DNA from 4 places in the Pseudoalteromonas sp. D15MCD-2 genome. Region 3 is predicted to be linked to each of the others. Evidence: predicted binding sites of a transcription regulator. Region 3 holds the regulator's gene; each other region holds the start of a gene.
The links. The regulator LexA, encoded in region 3, represses DNA repair genes until DNA is damaged. The targets are predictions, from matches to a motif close to TACTGTATNNNNATACAGTA.
Positions count from the first base shown of each region.

Region 1 (4,272 bases), 1.2 Mb from region 3:
TCGAACGGGTAAAACTTGCGTTTAGATTATGAACAGGCAACACTTGATAACGAAAAATTAACAAGGAATAATTACAATGAAACCGAGTTTTCAACTAGCTGCCGTTGCATGCGCGCTTAGCCTTGCGCTTGCAGGATGTTCTCAATCAACCCCATCAACAAGTAGCACCAAAAGCGTGCAACAAAGCCAAACTGTTAAACAGTACGACGCTGAAACCTTTTTTGATACAACCTCAATTATGGGCAGCAGCTTTTCACCGAAAGGCGACAAAATACTCGTTAGCAGTGACGAAAGCGGCATTTATAGCCTGTATGAAGTAGATATAAAAACCGCCCAAAAAACCCGCTTAACAGACTTTGAAGACAGTACCTATGCTGTGGCTTATTTTCCTAAAGATGAGCGCGTACTATTTACTAAAGACTCTGGTGGTAACGAGCGTTATCACATCTACGTTCGCGAAACAGATGGCACAGTTAAAGATCTTACGCCAGGTGAAGAAACCCGTGCAGGATTTGCAGGCTTCACAGAAGACGGTAAACACTTTTTTATAACCAGCAATCAGCGTGATGCTAAGTTTATGGACCTATATCGTGTTGATGCTAACAGCTATAAAGTAACGCCTGTTTACCAAAATACTATGGGGCTAGATGTCGGCGCAATCAGCCCTGACGGCCGCTTTATTGCTTTATCGAAAAACAATTCGAACAAAGACAGCGATGTTTTTATTCTCGATACGCGTAAGAAAACACTGAAACCAGAACTCATTACCCGTCATGACGACGACGCAAAATATGGCCCTGAAACCTTCTCAAGAGACAGTAAATCATTATATTACTCAACCGATGCCAAAGGTGAATTTGCAGAAGTGTGGCGCTATGACTTAACGACCGGCGAGCACAGCCCTGCCCTCAAAGATGAGTGGGATGTGAGCTTCATTTACTTCTCTAAATCTGGCCGTTATCAAGTAAGCGGTGTTAATGCTGACGCAAGCACTAAAGTGTCGATAATTGATACCACCACAGGTAAAGCTATTGCCATGCCATCGCTGCCAGCTGGTAACTTACGTGGTGTGAACTTTTCAGCTGATGAAAAGACCATGGCGTTTTATTTAAATTCAGATACCTCGCCAAGTAACCTATTTGTGTGGCAACTCGGTGAATCAAAAGCTAAACAATTAACCAACACATTAAGTGATGCCATTGATCAAAATGACTTGGTTGAAAGCACAATTGTGCGCTTTAAAAGCTTTGATGGTTTAGAGATCCCTGGGGTTTTATATAAGCCTAAGCAAGCTAATAGTAACAACAAAGTACCAGCTTTAGTTTGGGTGCACGGCGGTCCTGGCGGCCAAAGTCGCACAGGATATAGTGCAATGCAGCAGCATCTAGTCAATCATGGTTATGCCATTTTTGCAGTAAATAACCGTGGCAGCTCAGGCTATGGTAAAACCTTCTTCCATTTAGATGATAAAAAACACGGCACTGACGATTTACAAGATATTGTTTACGGTAAAAAACACCTGCAAAGCCTAGATTGGGTTGATGCTGATAAAATTGGCATCATGGGGGGCAGCTATGGTGGCTTTATGACCGCCGCAGCACTTGCCTTTGAACCAGAAGAGTTCAAAGTAGGCATTAATATATTTGGTGTAACAAACTGGGTTAGAACCTTAAACTCAATTCCACCATGGTGGGAAAGCTTTAAAAAGGCACTGTATGATGAAATGGGCGACCCAGCGACAGACGGTGAACGTCACCGTGCCATTTCGCCACTATTTCATGCTAAAAACATCACCAAGCCATTAATGGTGATCCAAGGTGCTAACGACCCACGCGTTTTACAAGTTGAAAGCGATGAACTTGTTGCCGCTGTAAAGGCAAATGGCGTGCCTGTTGAATATGTATTATTCGATGATGAAGGCCATGGTTTTACTAAAAAAGAAAACCGCATAAAAGCCTCAAATGCATACCTTGAGTTCTTAAATACCTACTTAGATAAATAGCAAAATTGCAAAGATAAAGAGCCGGTATTATGCCGGCTTTTTTATGCAAAACACCTGTATAGAATCAAAATTTAACAGTTTATACAGTACTGTATAAAATACTGTATGGATTTAATGGTAAATTTTTCACCTTTTCCAACCTTCAAAATAAAACCATAAGCAACTGTTTAATAACAATTAAATAATATTAACTAAAATAAAACTGAATAATTGGTTAAAAAATAGCAAAAAAGTACTTGCGCAAAAACACTGTATAAACTACTGTATACACATACTGTATAAACAACCAGTGAGTGAAAGTTATGTTACAGCCAATTACCTTAAGAACAGTTAAAAGCTACCAACAAGATAACGACAAAGCGTCTGTTAATTTAATTCAAATTGAAGACGAAATATCAGCAACCTTTGAGCTATTAAAAGTATTGCATCATTACAATAGCCAAAATGCATGGACACTATTAATTGCTCCTGATCATGTTCCTAGTAAAGCCTTACTAGATTCGTGTTCGATTGATACCAGCAAACTTCTTGTGATCAGACAAAAACATTTAGTTAATCTTGAGTATGTTCTTAGTTCAGCATTACATAACGGTAATTTTGCTGCTGTGATCACATGGACAGATATTGTTAACAATCATCAACTTGATTCGATGAACTTAAACCTTGAGCAGGCATCTGCTAAGTTTTATTGTTTTACAAAAAGCGCTCAATTAAACAATTTAGTACCGCAGCCACAATAGGCTTGTTAAAATAACAATTTATAGTTTTAGGTAAGTTGTTATGACATCACTCACACACTCCCTTTGTCCTTGTGGCAGCGAATCGACTTACGAGCTTTGCTGCCAACCTTTTCATACAGGTGCAAGCCAAGCTGATACGCCAGAGCAACTTATGCGTTCTCGTTTTAGTGCATACGCGCTGAAAGATGCGAAATATGTATTCAGTACCTATGCACAAAGCCAGCAAGCCGCTAACCCTGTTCGCGAAATTAAAGATTTTGCTAATAGCTGCCGTTTTACCAAGCTAAGTGTTTTAGATACTGAACATAATGATCAAGAAGGTTTTGTCGAATTTAAAGCTAATTACTTTTACCAAAACTTGTATTGTGAGTTACACGAAAAGTCGCGTTTTATTAAAGAAGATGGCCTATGGCGTTACTTAGATGGTGATATAACGCCAGTTGCAGATATTAAAATTGGCCGTAACGACGAGTGCCCTTGTGGGAGCGGCAAAAAATATAAAAAGTGTCACGCTCTTTAATTACCATTAACCTGGTAAATCCAGTCTAAGGCTTGGGTAATCGTTGTTGGGAATGCAGTTGCATGGCGTGCCTGAGGGATAACAAATAAATTTGTTGTAACCAGCGCGCCGCTATGTTTATTAATTTTAGCTGCTAATTGCCTTGCGCCCGCCACCATTTTTTCACCTTCGCTTTCTTCAAGTTCTCCCACTGCGATGTAAACTTTTGTTGTGTTGGCAGCTGGTTTTACAGCCATAGCTAATATTGAGTTTTCTTTAAACCACACTGAAGGACTGCCGATAATATAATTTGAAAAAAGCGAAGGCTCAGTGAATAAGGTATAAGCCGCAAATAAACCGCCAAGTGAGTTACCGACTAACGTACTTTTTTGGGTTGTTCTGAAGTCGGCCTCAATATAAGGCAATACAGTATGTTTTAGGTAGTTTAGATACTGACTTGCTCCGCCAGTTTTACGCTGCCAATTTTTATCTTCAAATGGCGTATAGTCATAAATACGGCTATCAAGCCCTGATACACCTTTTTGATATCCTACTGCAACGATAATTACCTCTTCTATAGTCCCCGAATTCATCATAAAGCGACTAGCACCAGAGGTAATTGGCAAACTGTAGTTTGCATCTAACAGGTAAACAACTGGGTAGCGCTTCTGGTTTTGCTTTTGGTAGCTGCGTGGCAATTTAATCGTAATGGGGTATTCGTTTTCGGTATGTTTATCTTTAAGTAACACAGTATTAGTATGTGGCAAAGTAAACGGCTCAGCATAGCTTACGGAGGTCACGCCCAAAACACTGATCACCAAAACGAGCAATATATAAGGCATAGTTAATCCTTTAACCACTTCTTAATTGGTAACAGCCACTCATCTTTTGGTTTATAAAATGCGCCATGGGAGAGCCCTGTATTAATGCTTAATTCTTCGAACTTGGTTACGTCACTTCTATCAATTAAAAATTGGCAAGAGCCAACCTGATCTGAGCGCTCAAAGATAGAATACACCTTGCCATAAGCC
Region 1 covers NZ_JBCFQE010000001.1:1,395,674-1,399,945, reverse strand. Annotated here, with positions in the region: gene AADY36_RS06295 (S9 family peptidase) at 77-2,002, shown strand; gene AADY36_RS06290 (SulA-like leucine-rich domain-containing protein) at 2,305-2,742, shown strand; gene AADY36_RS06285 (YchJ family protein) at 2,783-3,262, shown strand; gene AADY36_RS06280 (alpha/beta hydrolase) at 3,259-4,083, opposite strand; gene AADY36_RS06275 (alpha/beta hydrolase) at 4,086-4,272, opposite strand, start outside.
Region 1: AADY36_RS06290 (SulA-like leucine-rich domain-containing protein) is a predicted target of LexA. The motif match lies at 2,262-2,281, and genes of this name have one in related genera.

Region 2 (4,272 bases), 1.9 Mb from region 3:
AAAAACACATAACAAGTGCCCAAACCAAAGGACGCAAAACAGCAGGCTTGCGCTCCTTCGTCGCTAATTTTAGCCTGCTAAGCAAACGATATGTGTATAGGAGGTTGAGGTGACACACGGAGGAGGTGGGGCATTATACCTACTACTTATTTTGTTATTAGTATCTCTACCTGTCACCTTGATTTGGCTATTTCATGGGCAAGGTAATGCTAGAAAGAGGCGTGCTATAGGTTTCTCTCAAATAGGCATTTTCGCTATAGCAATAATATTATTCTTTTCTGGTGTCAGTTACCTTCAAAATATTGGGTTAGTCGCTGGTTTTATTGTTTTGATAACTATGTTGATCACACCCGTAGTATTTAAAAACAGAATGTAATATACACTTAACAAGGCCGTTAAACCGTGGGCACAAAACAGCAGGCTTGTGCTTCTTCGTCACCAATTTTAGCCTGCTATTTTGTGCCGTTTACGGCAAGCGTTATATTGCAAGGGGAGCTATGCGTAATCTAATCATTATTTTAGTCGCTTCGGCACTAATATCTTGCGTTGGAATTCCTGCTGAAATTTTAAAATCCAAATCAGCTGAGTATCAATTTCCTATTCTGGCTAGTACCGAAAGTACAATCGTATATCTAATATCTCCTGTTGCATACCAAGAACCGAGTGCTTACCAACAAGTAAAAGTTAACGGCATTAATAGTAAGCTATATTTTGGAGCCTACAGTTCAATTACATTAGCCGAAGATGCAACTATACAATATCGCTTTAATCACAATTCAAACTTGGTTGGTGCTGGTCAATGGAATCAACTTAAAGTAGTAGCTAATAAAAATGAGCTATTTTATGTATTAAAGAATGGTTTATTTACTCAAGTATCTAAAGAGCAAGCTGTCGCTCACATTGTAACCATTGAATATCGGTATTGTGAATATAAACCAAAGCCTTGTGAGCCAATGGTTTACAATGCAATATAACAATCGCATTAAGGGTGGGCACAAAAAGTTTGACTTGCGCTCCTTTGCGCTAATTTTAGCCAAGCATTATCCGCCCTCTATGCGGCGTTAGGGTTACAATCAGGCAATGAAGTGGACTGAACCTTGGGTTAAATCAATCCAAAATCAAGAAAGATATAGCCTTATTTCAAAAGGGATCTTAATCAGCTACCTTATTTGGACGTTGTTTTTCGTTTTTTTGGCAGTTGTAAGTCTGTTGACTAAAGATGACTTTATCAATCATCTTGTTAAAACAATTTGGATTGCGCCTGTAGGAGGTTTCATTTTAGCTTGGGGCATGTATACGATCAGGTGGCTGTCACCAGTTAAAATTGATTCCGGCCCCAAAGGTATTATTAGAATCAAAGCAGATAATATAACTTCGATACCTTGGGAGCTAATATCTTCGTATAGTTTTATTGTTGACGGCATAGTTTTTAAGTTTACAGATGATAGTGATATTACATTTTTATTACCTAAAGATATAGATCGAGATTTAATAGCAAAAGAACTTGAAGCACACTCAATCAAAAAAGGTGCTTTATAACCTTAACAAGGTAATTAAATCGAACACAAAACATCAGGCAGTGTCTGCTCCAAATTGTAGCCTGCTATTTTGTTCCGTTTATCACGGCGTTAGGCATCAAGGAAAGTATGGGCGATAATATGAAGGTCGGAGATTGGGTCAGAAGCTATGGTTCAGGGATATGGAGAGTTCATCGAATTCTAGAACTCAATGATTTTGATATTCAAAGTCAAACTAACAAACCTAGAACTGTGGTTTTCTCTTCACGCTTTGTAAACGACTCTTATAAGCGATCCTTTGCAACAGAATGCTGTGATTCAACATTTGTTTATCATTTGCAACAAGCCGAGCGAGATGAACTCGATTCATTTATCAATCAAAATCCTTATTTATATACTAAATTCAATGCTTATAAACCAAAACCCATTGACGCTATTTACAACGCAAAAATAAATATTCCAGTTTCAAAAAGTAAACCTGAGTTAGAAGATTTCTTAATTAGTTACCAATCATTATTTTTAGAGCAACTCTTTTGTCAGTTGCATTCTTCAGGTTTAGTTTCAAGTGATAACAAAGGCTGGACAGCACAATTTGTAGCTAAAGATCATGAGGCTGTTGATGGTAAATTAGTGTATAGCTTTTCAACGTTATTGACGTTTTAGATTTTATAGAAACTAAGAATAGTATGTAAGTTTTTGATAGGGATAAGGAAAAATGGTCGGCATAGCAGGATTTGAACCTGCGACCCCTGACACCCCATGTTATTCTTCAATATTTACCTAAAGCTATGATATTTATAAAACAATTTTGGTTTTAGACCGTTATCTATAGGGTGAAAATCAGTACTTTTGCGAATTTTAGAACCTTATAGAACAAGTAGTTAGAGTGCTTGTTACAAATGCTGTTTGTAATAAAATCTTTAAAATTCACGAAGATAATCCATTAGATAAACTAAGTTTAAAAATCCGTAGCTAAATCATTTCATATTTCACTTTTGGATCCTTCAGATTTTCACTACACTGTACATGTGTACAGTACTTGGTTTTTTGTTTTTATGTTCGTTATTCCAATCTATATTGAAGCCGGTATTACAGGATTTGAATCGCCTGCAGCTCAGTACAAAGAGCTTGGCCTTTCACTAGACCAACTATTAATTAAACACCCTGATGCTACTTTTATTGGTATGGCTTCAGGCCAGTCTATGCAGGGAGTGGGGATATATGATGGAGATTTACTTTTAGTTGATAGGGCGATAGATGTGAGCAACGGTGATATTGTTGTTGCAAGTTACAATGGGTGCTTTGTTTGCAAGATCATAGATAAAGACAATAGATTGTTATTATCAGCTTCTGATGAGTTTAAGCCAGTGTATGTTTCACCTGAAGATGACTTCTCTCTTGAAGGTGTAGTTATAAGAAGCATTAGACTTCATAAGCCATGTGCTGAGTTTCAAATGAGAGAGTTGTAGGTTTTTTTAATTGCTCATAACCTAAAACGAGTAAATGCTAAAGGTCTGCTATGAGCAAAAAGTAGACGGCTAGAAAACTCGTTTTTGCCCAATCTAACTTAATGGATGTAAAAGAAGCAAAGTAATACCAAAAATCTCCTTTATGAGAAATACCTAACCGTTTTGGGTTAATTTATGAATTTCCTGCTAATAACAGATTTATAAATAAGTGTTTGCTATTTTAATTAAGCAAAACTAATGTTTGTTGATGGTTATTATTTTAAAGTGACTTTACCCCATAATCATTTCGGAAACCTAAAAACAACAAAGGGATATTTATGTCTAATTCTGCTAGTGAAACTTCACCAAAATTGCTCTTACTTGCACTTATAGCACTTGCTTTTGCGTGTGTCGGTGGTGTTTATTATTTATGGTTTAAAGGCGTTGGAGTCGGTTTTGGTGGAACAACTGAAACATGGGCTCACTTTGGTAGTTTTTTTGGTGGTACACTTGGCCCTGCACTCTCGTTTTTCTCGTTTTTAGGAGTTATTTATACGGTTTATTTACAATCTAAAAGTAATAAAGAACAGGCACTTGCTAATGAACAAGCTGCAATGGCAATAAAGTCATCGGAGCAACTAGCGAAAGACAATTTAAAAGAACAAAAAAAATTACACTTAAATCAGATCGAACATGATAAACAGCAACAAATTTTAGGCTTTTTAAATGGGTTATTTAATGATCTTGATCAAGCTGGTGTTGGTGCAATCTCAGACTTCGTACCTAGGGAAAGCGGTGTGCTTCCTAAAATTGGCCCGTATTTCAATGCATATTTCTGGAAATTAAAGAAGACAGCTCCAACAATAAAAAGGCTTAGGGATGAACTAAATAAAGAAAGTGCTGAATTAATAATCTTACTAATAGATATAACGATAGGGCAACTTTCTAATTTTCAAAATCAAATAAGAATAGATGGACATATATTTACAAATCAAGATGATATTGGTGACACATTAATGTATTTAGCTGAAGCTGAAGGTGCTTTTCATAAAAACAAAAAATATCTTGAAGCTAAATTTGGTATTTTAGATAATGGAAATTAAAAAATAATATGCAAACAACACTTTTAAAAAAGATCTTACTTATTTTATAGGTTTGCCTTCCTAGTAGTGTGAAAATAATCACCAATCAGCAGCTGCATCAGAACAAATTTCTCTACGCTGAGTTTGTCCGCTGAGTTGGGAGAACTCACTGTACCTATTGGTATAGGGCTGAACTACAGTTTAACTATCAATATTTCAAATATA
Region 2 covers NZ_JBCFQE010000001.1:2,152,132-2,156,403, reverse strand. Annotated here, with positions in the region: gene AADY36_RS09835 (hypothetical protein) at 1-2, shown strand, start outside; gene AADY36_RS09830 (hypothetical protein) at 498-974, shown strand; gene AADY36_RS09825 (hypothetical protein) at 1,081-1,539, shown strand; gene AADY36_RS09820 (hypothetical protein) at 1,647-2,180, shown strand; gene AADY36_RS09815 (LexA family protein) at 2,573-2,986, shown strand; gene AADY36_RS09810 (hypothetical protein) at 3,304-4,068, shown strand.
Region 2: AADY36_RS09815 (LexA family protein) is a predicted target of LexA. The motif match lies at 2,536-2,555, and genes of this name have one in related genera.

Region 3 (4,272 bases):
GACCGACTTCTCTAGGCCCTTTTGTTAATAACTGCGCTTGCGTTATTTTTGCGTCAATAAGCAGGTGAGCTTGCGCATTTTCAATGATTTGCGCTTTACTCGGTGCAGGCATTTTAGCACCTGTTCTGCCATCAAAAATAAACGTACCGCTAGAGGATGTAACTTCTATAATCGGGGTATTTAAAAAATGGCTATATTTAATACCCTCGATTTGCTCGAATTGCGCTGTTATTTTATCAATTGAAGCAGGGTAGTCCGACAATAAAAATGGACTACTTAAACTGCGATTAGCCAGATGCTTACCATGCACTTTTTCAAGTGGTAATGAGCTCATCACAAGCCCACCTAAAATCCAAAAAAAGATCTGCAAAGCAAGTAAGTAGCCAAGCCATTTATGCCCTTTACGAGCATACTTAAACAGGCGTTTATTCATTATTACCCCGTTATTATTGTTATGTGGGCGCTATTTTAGGTTGTTTAGCTAGATTGCCAATGCGGCATAATGTCGCATTAACTGTATTCTAGATTTGGTATATATACAAAACTGAGTTAAAGTTTCAGTCGATATAAATAGAGGGTAAAAACGAGAGTATGTCGGAAATTCAATTTTTAAATGTAGATCTGGAGCTTGAATCAAAGCACGATATTAGTGCGCTTGTTGCTGATTTGAAGAAAAACGCCATGGTTTTACATTATGACCAAGATGAATACCGCCAACTAGCACGTATTGAAGCAACCGCAGATATCAGCTCTCCTGATAAAGCAATTAACCAGCTTTGCGAGCTTATTGAGTCTTGCTCGCGCAATGCATTAAAACAGTGGTTATCGTGCTCAAAGCGTACATTTGATATAGGCTTTGAATCAGGTAATTCGCCTAAATGCTTTAACCAACCCCTGCATGCCGATACCTTGTTACGTATCTCTGCAATTGGCGCAGGGATTGAAATTACTATTTATCCTGTCGAAAAATAGCCTGAATTTATCGCTCTACAACAGCTGCGGTCATTCTTGATACGCAGCAAAGCTCTCCTGCGGCATTGGTAATTTTAATATCCCAAACAGAAGTTCGCTTACCTAAATGCAGCGGTCTAGCAGTTGCTGTTAACGTTCCTTTGCGTGACGCTTTCATGTGGTTGGCATTAATTTCTTGGCCAACAGCATAAAACTTATTGAAATCAACCACGAAATTGGCTGCATAGCTTGCCACTGTCTCTGCTAATACAACGTTTGCTCCGCCATGGACCATGCCCATAGGGTTATGATGCTCAGGAATAGCAGGCATGGTTGCCATTAAATAATCATCGCCAATTTCAGTTACCTCAATGCCCATAGTTTTCATTAAAGTGCCTTGACCGGTAATCCCTTGTTCAAGCTCTTTGCAAAGCTCTAACGTGATTGGTTGGTGCCAAATACTCATTGTGTTTCCTTAGCCTGCTAATTAAAGCTAATACCTTATGGCATCTTTCGGTGTGGTTCAATGTTAGTTTTGTAGCAATATGATGGGGTTAATTTAAATTTGCGATTTTCAAATAACTGTATATACTCACAGTTAAATGTACTGTATGGAAAACCAGTTGTATGCGCCCATTAACTAAACGCCAATCGCAAATTTTAGAACTAATTAAAGTCTTTATTAAAGATACAGGCATGCCACCTACGCGTGCTGAAATAGCTCAAACATTGGGTTTTAAAAGTGCCAACGCTGCTGAAGAACACCTAAAAGCACTGGCAAAAAAAGGCATGATCAAAATGAAGCCTGGGGCGAGTCGCGGTATTCAGTTAATTGAAGAAGATGAGCCAGAGCAGTTAGGCTTACCTTTAATTGGCCGTGTTGCAGCTGGTGAACCTATTTTGGCTCAAGAGCATGTTGAAAGTCACTGCCAAGTTGATCCTTCATTATTTAAACCTGCTGCCGATTTCTTACTGCGTGTAAATGGTATGAGTATGAAAGACATTGGTATTATGGATGGCGATTTGCTTGCAGTACACAGAACACAAGTTGCTGAAAACGGGCAAGTAGTTGTAGCTCGAGTCGATGAAGATGTAACAGTTAAGCGTCTAGAAAAAGCGGGTCGCAAAGTACTTTTACACGCTGAGAACGAAGAGTTTTCGCCTATTGAGGTTGATCTTGAGCATGAGTCGTTCAACATCGAGGGGTTAGCGGTAGGTGTTATTCGTAACGCTGACTGGATGTAAGCGTTCCCAATTTGGTGCATCAAATTGACTCAATTTGGTGCGCCGCTGAAATTTTACTACTTAATTAGGATTTGTGAATCCTTACTCTTCATTTAAAGCCTTATATGGCGCAGTTTTCCTCTCTTTTTATATTTCGTTCTTACTCCTAAACATTAAATAACGCGCTGATTATAGTTGTTATTTCTGCACCAAAATAAACATTTATTATCATTAAAACTTGCTTATTGGTCATTTTTTAACTAATTGGTTAATACACTGTATTAACACCTAATTAATAAAAAGACACAAAAATGTGCGAGGTGTTAGTCAAGGGGTCGGTATCATAAGTGGGTCAAAATGATACGTAGTCGCTCTGAACAATAAGAAAAACGAATGGGCACCTTGTTGTATCGCCTTTTCGCTTTGCGTCTTGCAATAGCATCTAAAGGAGCCGTCACATGGGTAAACTGCGTTACGCCTTGTGGCTTATATTGTTTGCACTTCCTGAGCTTGCATTGGCAAATAGCCAATACAATATGCGTAAAGGGGTGACCGATATAAGTAATAATGTTTATGAGTTACACATGACGATATTTATTATCTGCTGTGTAATCGGCATCATCGTATTTGCGGTGATGTTTTGGGCTTTAATACACCACCGTAAATCCAAAGGGGCCAAGCCTGCCCAATTTCATGAAAGTACAAAAGTTGAAATACTTTGGACTGCCATTCCATTTGTCATCTTAATCGCCATGGCTGTGCCTGCCACAAAAACCTTAATTGCCATGGAAGATGCTTCTAAAGCCGATATCACCATTAAAGTGACTGGCTCACAATGGAAGTGGCATTACGAGTACATGGGTGAAGACATTGCTTATTACTCGATTCTATCTACTCCTAAAGATCAAATAGACAACCAAGCAGAGAAAACTGAGCATTATTTGCTTGAAGTAGATAAACCGCTAGTACTTCCTATCAATAAAAAAGTTCGCTTTTTAATGACCTCAGACGATGTAATTCATTCATGGTGGGTGCCTGATTTTGCGGTTAAAAAAGATGCAAATCCTGGGTTTATCAATGAAGCGTGGACACGTATTAACGAGCCAGGAGTATACCGTGGTCAATGTGCTGAGTTATGCGGTAAAGATCATGGCTTTATGCCTGTTGTGGTGAAAGCCTTACCTGAAGATGAATTTGCTAATTGGCTTGCAGATGCCAAGCAAGAAAAAGCCAATGCGGCCGCAGCGGATGCTGCTTTGCTTGATCAAACATTACCGAAAGAAGAGCTTATGACCTTGGGTGAGCAAGTCTACATGGCTAGTTGTGCTGCATGCCACCAACCTACCGGTATGGGCCTACCTGGCGTATTTCCAGCACTTAAAGGCAGCCCGATTGTATTAGGTGATGTAAAAGATCACATAGATATCGTGTTACACGGTAAGCCTGGCACAGCAATGCAAGCGTTTGATAAACAGCTTTCAATTAAGCAACTTGCTGCGGTTATTACTTATAAGCGAAACGCGTGGGGTAATGATACCGGCGATGTTATCCAACCGAGTCAAATTCAAGCCGCGATTGATGCAGCAGCGGAGGCGAACTAATGAGTAATGTTATTAACGAGCAAGCAACTGGGCATGCGCATCACGACCATCATCATCCAGCTAAAGGTTTTAAGCGCTGGCTATACACTACCAACCATAAAGACATTGGTAGTTTATACCTGATTTTTTCTCTAACTATGTTTTTAATAGGTGGAGCCATGGCAATGGTGATCCGCGCTGAACTCTTTCAGCCTGGATTACAGCTAGTTGACCCGCACTTTTTTAACCAAATGACTACCGTACATGGTTTGATCATGGTGTTTGGTGCCGTTATGCCCGCATTTACTGGGCTTGCAAACTGGATGGTACCTATGATGATAGGCGCGCCTGATATGGCCTTACCACGTATGAATAACTGGAGCTTTTGGATATTGCCGTTTGCATTTTTAATCCTATTGGCTTCGTTACTTATGCCTGGTGGTGGTCCTGCGTTTGGTTGGACTTTTTACGCACCACTATCAACAACTTACAGTAACGATAACACTGCACTTTTTGT
Region 3 covers NZ_JBCFQE010000001.1:230,474-234,745, forward strand. Annotated here, with positions in the region: gene AADY36_RS00960 (hypothetical protein) at 1-433, opposite strand, end outside; gene AADY36_RS00965 (hypothetical protein) at 592-972, shown strand; gene AADY36_RS00970 (PaaI family thioesterase) at 980-1,417, opposite strand; gene lexA (transcriptional repressor LexA) at 1,579-2,196, shown strand; gene coxB (cytochrome c oxidase subunit II) at 2,634-3,776, shown strand; gene ctaD (cytochrome c oxidase subunit I) at 3,776-4,272, shown strand, end outside.

Region 4 (4,272 bases), 2.7 Mb from region 3:
TGCATAGCCCACCATGAGAGGTGGTGCTACTTTTCTCGATAAAGAATGGCTTACCATCATTTTCAAGCCAGGTAATAGAGAGCTGGTCGGAGGCATGAGTAATTGGGGCTAGCAACATCCCTGCAACCACACATAATACTTGTTTTATGTATTTACTCATTAACAACCTACATAGTGAAATGTTATGAATAACTATACACCAAAGTATGGGTAAACTTGTAGGTGGAACGGAAAAATGATGAATTAGTGTTAGTGAGCCTACTGAGGGTAGACTCACTTATACTTTCGAAGATTAACTAGAAAGGCATAGGATAGCGGGTAAATACGTCAGCGATTTTATCGTTGGCTTCATCGCTTAATTGCACTGAGAAAGCATCGATATTTTCTTTTAACTGCGCCATTGATGTTGCCCCAATAATTGTTGAGCTTACTCCATCCACTTGATCACACCAAGCCAATGCAAGTTGTGAAGGTGTTAAATTAAAGGCGTTAGCAATTTCAACATATTCAGCAATCGCAGCACGTGATTGTGCTGTGTCTCTAAATAGGCCATTACGCTGCACTAGCGTCCAACGGCTACCTTCAGGGCGAGCACCATTTAAGTACTTACCACTTAGCATGCCGCCACCTAGCGGTGACCAAGGTAGGTAAGCAATATCTTCATGAATACATTGTTCAATCAAATAGGGCCAATCTTTGGCGTGCAATAAACTAAATTCGTTTTGAATCGATACCATGCGCGGAAGGTTATGCTGCTCACTTAAGCGCAGGTACTGGCTGATGCCCCAAGGTGTATCGTCTGATAAACCACAGTGCTTAATTTTACCAGCCTTGATACAGTCATTCAGACCTTCAAGAATATCTAACATGCCAGCAATATTTTGCTCAGTATCAGTCTCAGAGAAGCACACTTTACCTGGCCACTGTTTACCAAAGTGTGGTGATGTACGGTTAGGCCAATGTAATTGGTATAAATCGATAACATCAGTTTGTAAGCGCTTAAGAGATGCATCAACGGCTTCAACCACTGCTTGGCGAGTAATATCGCCTGCATCGCGTACCCAAGGTAAGCCGTTACCCGCAATTTTAGTGGCAATGACAAGATCATCGCGTTTGTCTTTATTACGCGCTAACCAATTACCGATGATCTCTTCTGTCTTACCGTAGGTGTCTGGAGAAGGGGGAACGGCATACATTTCGGCAGTATCAATAAAGTTAACGCCTTTATCTAATGCATAGGCGATTTGTTCATCGGCATCGGCTTGGTTGTTTTGCATACCCCATGTCATGCTACCTAAGCAGACACGAGATACTTCAATACCACTTCGACCAAGTGGGCTATAAAGCATAATAGATCCTTGTTAATCGCTAGAATGGGCTCTAAGTGCAGTTAATAACTCATTATTTAACTGAGCTTTTTTACCCGTTTTAAAATTAAACATAACCACTTGTGATGAGCCAATGGTTGTTACTGCGTCCTGGCTTTCACTAAATACAGTGTAATGCATCATAAAACGATCTTGTTCAATGTCACTAATCTTTACACCAACATGCACAGTATCAGGAAATGTTACAGGGCGTTTATAGCGGGCATTGTTTTCGCTGATCACCGGACCAACACCTGTTACTTGTAAATCTTTAAGGAAACCCAGTTGAGTAAAGAAATCGATACGGGCTGTTTCAAAGTAGCGAAAATACACCACATTATTGACGTGCTGCAGGGCATCCATTTCACCCCATGCAACATTAATTTTTGTTCTGATAGGGTGTTGTTCTATAAACGATTGCATAGTAAATCTTCGTTGATTGTGAGAAAACTTAGGTTAGCAATATGCTGCTTTTAGCTCAAGGAAATTAGAAAACTCAGTAGATTGTGCTAGATTTATAAGTTCACGCTTACGTAAAGTGTGAGCAAAATGAACACACATTAAAGGACCTTAATTATGCAGCAACTAACCTTGAGGGTGATAAAGTGGATTGCACTTTTCATCTTGCTAGCTCTAGCTTTGCTCTGTTATAGCATGGGCACAATGTCAGGATTTATCGCTTTAATTGTCGTGGGCTTGTTATTCGAAGCCGCGTTTTGGTTATTTGGTTCACGGCTTATTAGCCGTAAAAAACCAAACCAACAAACAAGCCAAACCTCTTAGCTTGCACTCTCAGGAAGTTTAAATATAATAACTGTATATATAAACAGTTGTTGTATTCCTGATGAAAAAATTCATTCACATCGATATGGACTGCTTTTATGCAGCCGTTGAGATGCGTGATAACCCCGCGCTTGCCAATGTGCCACTGGCTATAGGTGGTAATAGTCGTCGCGGGGTGCTTTCAACTGCTAATTATATTGCCCGTAAATATGGTGTGCGCTCGGCGATGTCGAACTATCACGCCAAACAACTGTGCCCCGATCTGGTTATCGTTCCCGGACGAATGCAGGTTTATAAAGAAATCTCCACGCAAATTCGCGCCATTTTTGCAAAGTACACCGACCTTATTGAGCCGTTATCGTTAGATGAAGCCTACCTTGATGTAACCGACAGTACTGCGTGCAAAGGCAGTGCAACACTGATGGCGGAGCAAATCCGCCAAGAAATCTATGACACCACCGGACTAACAGCCTCAGCAGGCGTCGCGCCAATTAAGTTTATTGCCAAAATTGCCAGCGATGAAAACAAGCCTAATGGTCAGTTTGTGGTATTGCCCGATCAAGTTGATGACTTTTTGGCGAGTTTACCGCTTGGCAAAATCCCTGGCGTTGGCAAGGTGACATTAGAAAAGCTGCAACTTAAAGGGCTTTACACAGGGGCTGATGTGCGCGCGAAAGGGGTAAATTGGATGCAGCAGCATATTGGTAATTTTGGCGTGTCTTTATATCAAAAGTGTGCAGGCGAGTACGTTGGCAAAGTGTCAACTGAGCGAGTACGAAAGTCGCTCAGTGTTGAGCACACCTATGAATACAACAAAAATAATTTAGATGAGTGTTTAAGCCAGTTACCCCGCTTGATGGATGAATTAACTCGCCGTCTTGATAAACAGCAATTAAACAACCGCATCAATAAGTTATCTGTGAAGGTCAAGTTTGCCAATTTTGTCGTGACCAGTGCCGATCAAAGCCACCATCAATTAGACGAACGCATTTTTACTGAGTTAATGAGTAAAGCTTATGAGCGCGGTAACAACCAGCCCGTACGCCTGTTAGGAATAGGTGTCGGAATAAAGAGTCAGGCTCACGAGCATTTTCAGCTAAGTATATTAGACTAAAGGTTAACACCTTGGTGCTTGAAAGTTTGTTAGTGTCTAGTTGGGGTGCTAGGCCTGCCTAGTTCAACACCTTAGACAACATTATAACTTAATAAGAGAGATGACTATGCAATCGGTCGTAATCGTGCTGCTCGGAATAGTCGGTATGTTGTTCGGATGGTTCTTTTATTCGAAATTCATCGCCGAAAAAATATTTAAAATGGATGATAATTTTGTCACACCCGCTCATGAACTTGAGGATGGTGTGGATTATGTGCCAACTAACAAAGTTGTGTTATGGGGCCACCATTTCACCTCTGTTGCAGGTGCTGCGCCAATTGTTGGCCCTGCCATTGCCGTATATTGGGGCTGGGTGCCTGCGGTACTGTGGGTGGTATTTGGTACTATCTTTTTTGCTGGTGTTCACGACATGGGCGCTCTATGGGCCAGTGCGCGTAACAAAGGCAAATCAATGGGCGCTTTGTCTGAAAGCGTAATTGGTAAACGCACCCGTGCATTATTTATGATTGTGGTGTTCTTAGTATTGTTGATGGTGAATGCGGTATTTGGTGTGGTGATTGCCAAATCATTTGTATCGCAACCTAACGCGGTATTCCCTGCTTGGTCAGCGATTGTTGTGGCCTTAGTTATTGGCCAGTTACTACGCCGTAAAGTGTCGTTAATTCCGCTTTGTTTAGTTGGTGTGGGAATTCTTTATTACACCATTTACCTTGGTAGTGGTATGCCAATTTCATTACCAGATGAAATGTTTGGTCTAAGTGCGAATGCGAACTGGATCATCATCTTATTTATCTACGCAGCCATTGCTTCATTATTGCCTGTGTGGATGCTGTTACAGCCTCGCGATTTCATCAACGGTATGCAGTTATTAGTGGGATTAGTACTGCTTTATGGTGCGGTGTTTGTGTCAATGCCGGATATCACAGCCCCTGCGTTTAATACTCAAACTGCGGTAGATACACCAAGTATTATTCCATTGCTATTTGTGACCATAGCCTGTGGTGCGGT
Region 4 covers NZ_JBCFQE010000001.1:2,893,679-2,897,950, reverse strand. Annotated here, with positions in the region: gene AADY36_RS13345 (hypothetical protein) at 1-160, opposite strand, end outside; gene AADY36_RS13340 (aldo/keto reductase) at 297-1,349, opposite strand; gene AADY36_RS13335 (acyl-CoA thioesterase) at 1,362-1,790, opposite strand; gene dinB (DNA polymerase IV) at 2,212-3,264, shown strand; gene AADY36_RS13325 (carbon starvation CstA family protein) at 3,371-4,272, shown strand, end outside.
Region 4: dinB (DNA polymerase IV) is a predicted target of LexA. The motif match lies at 2,180-2,199, and genes of this name have one in related genera.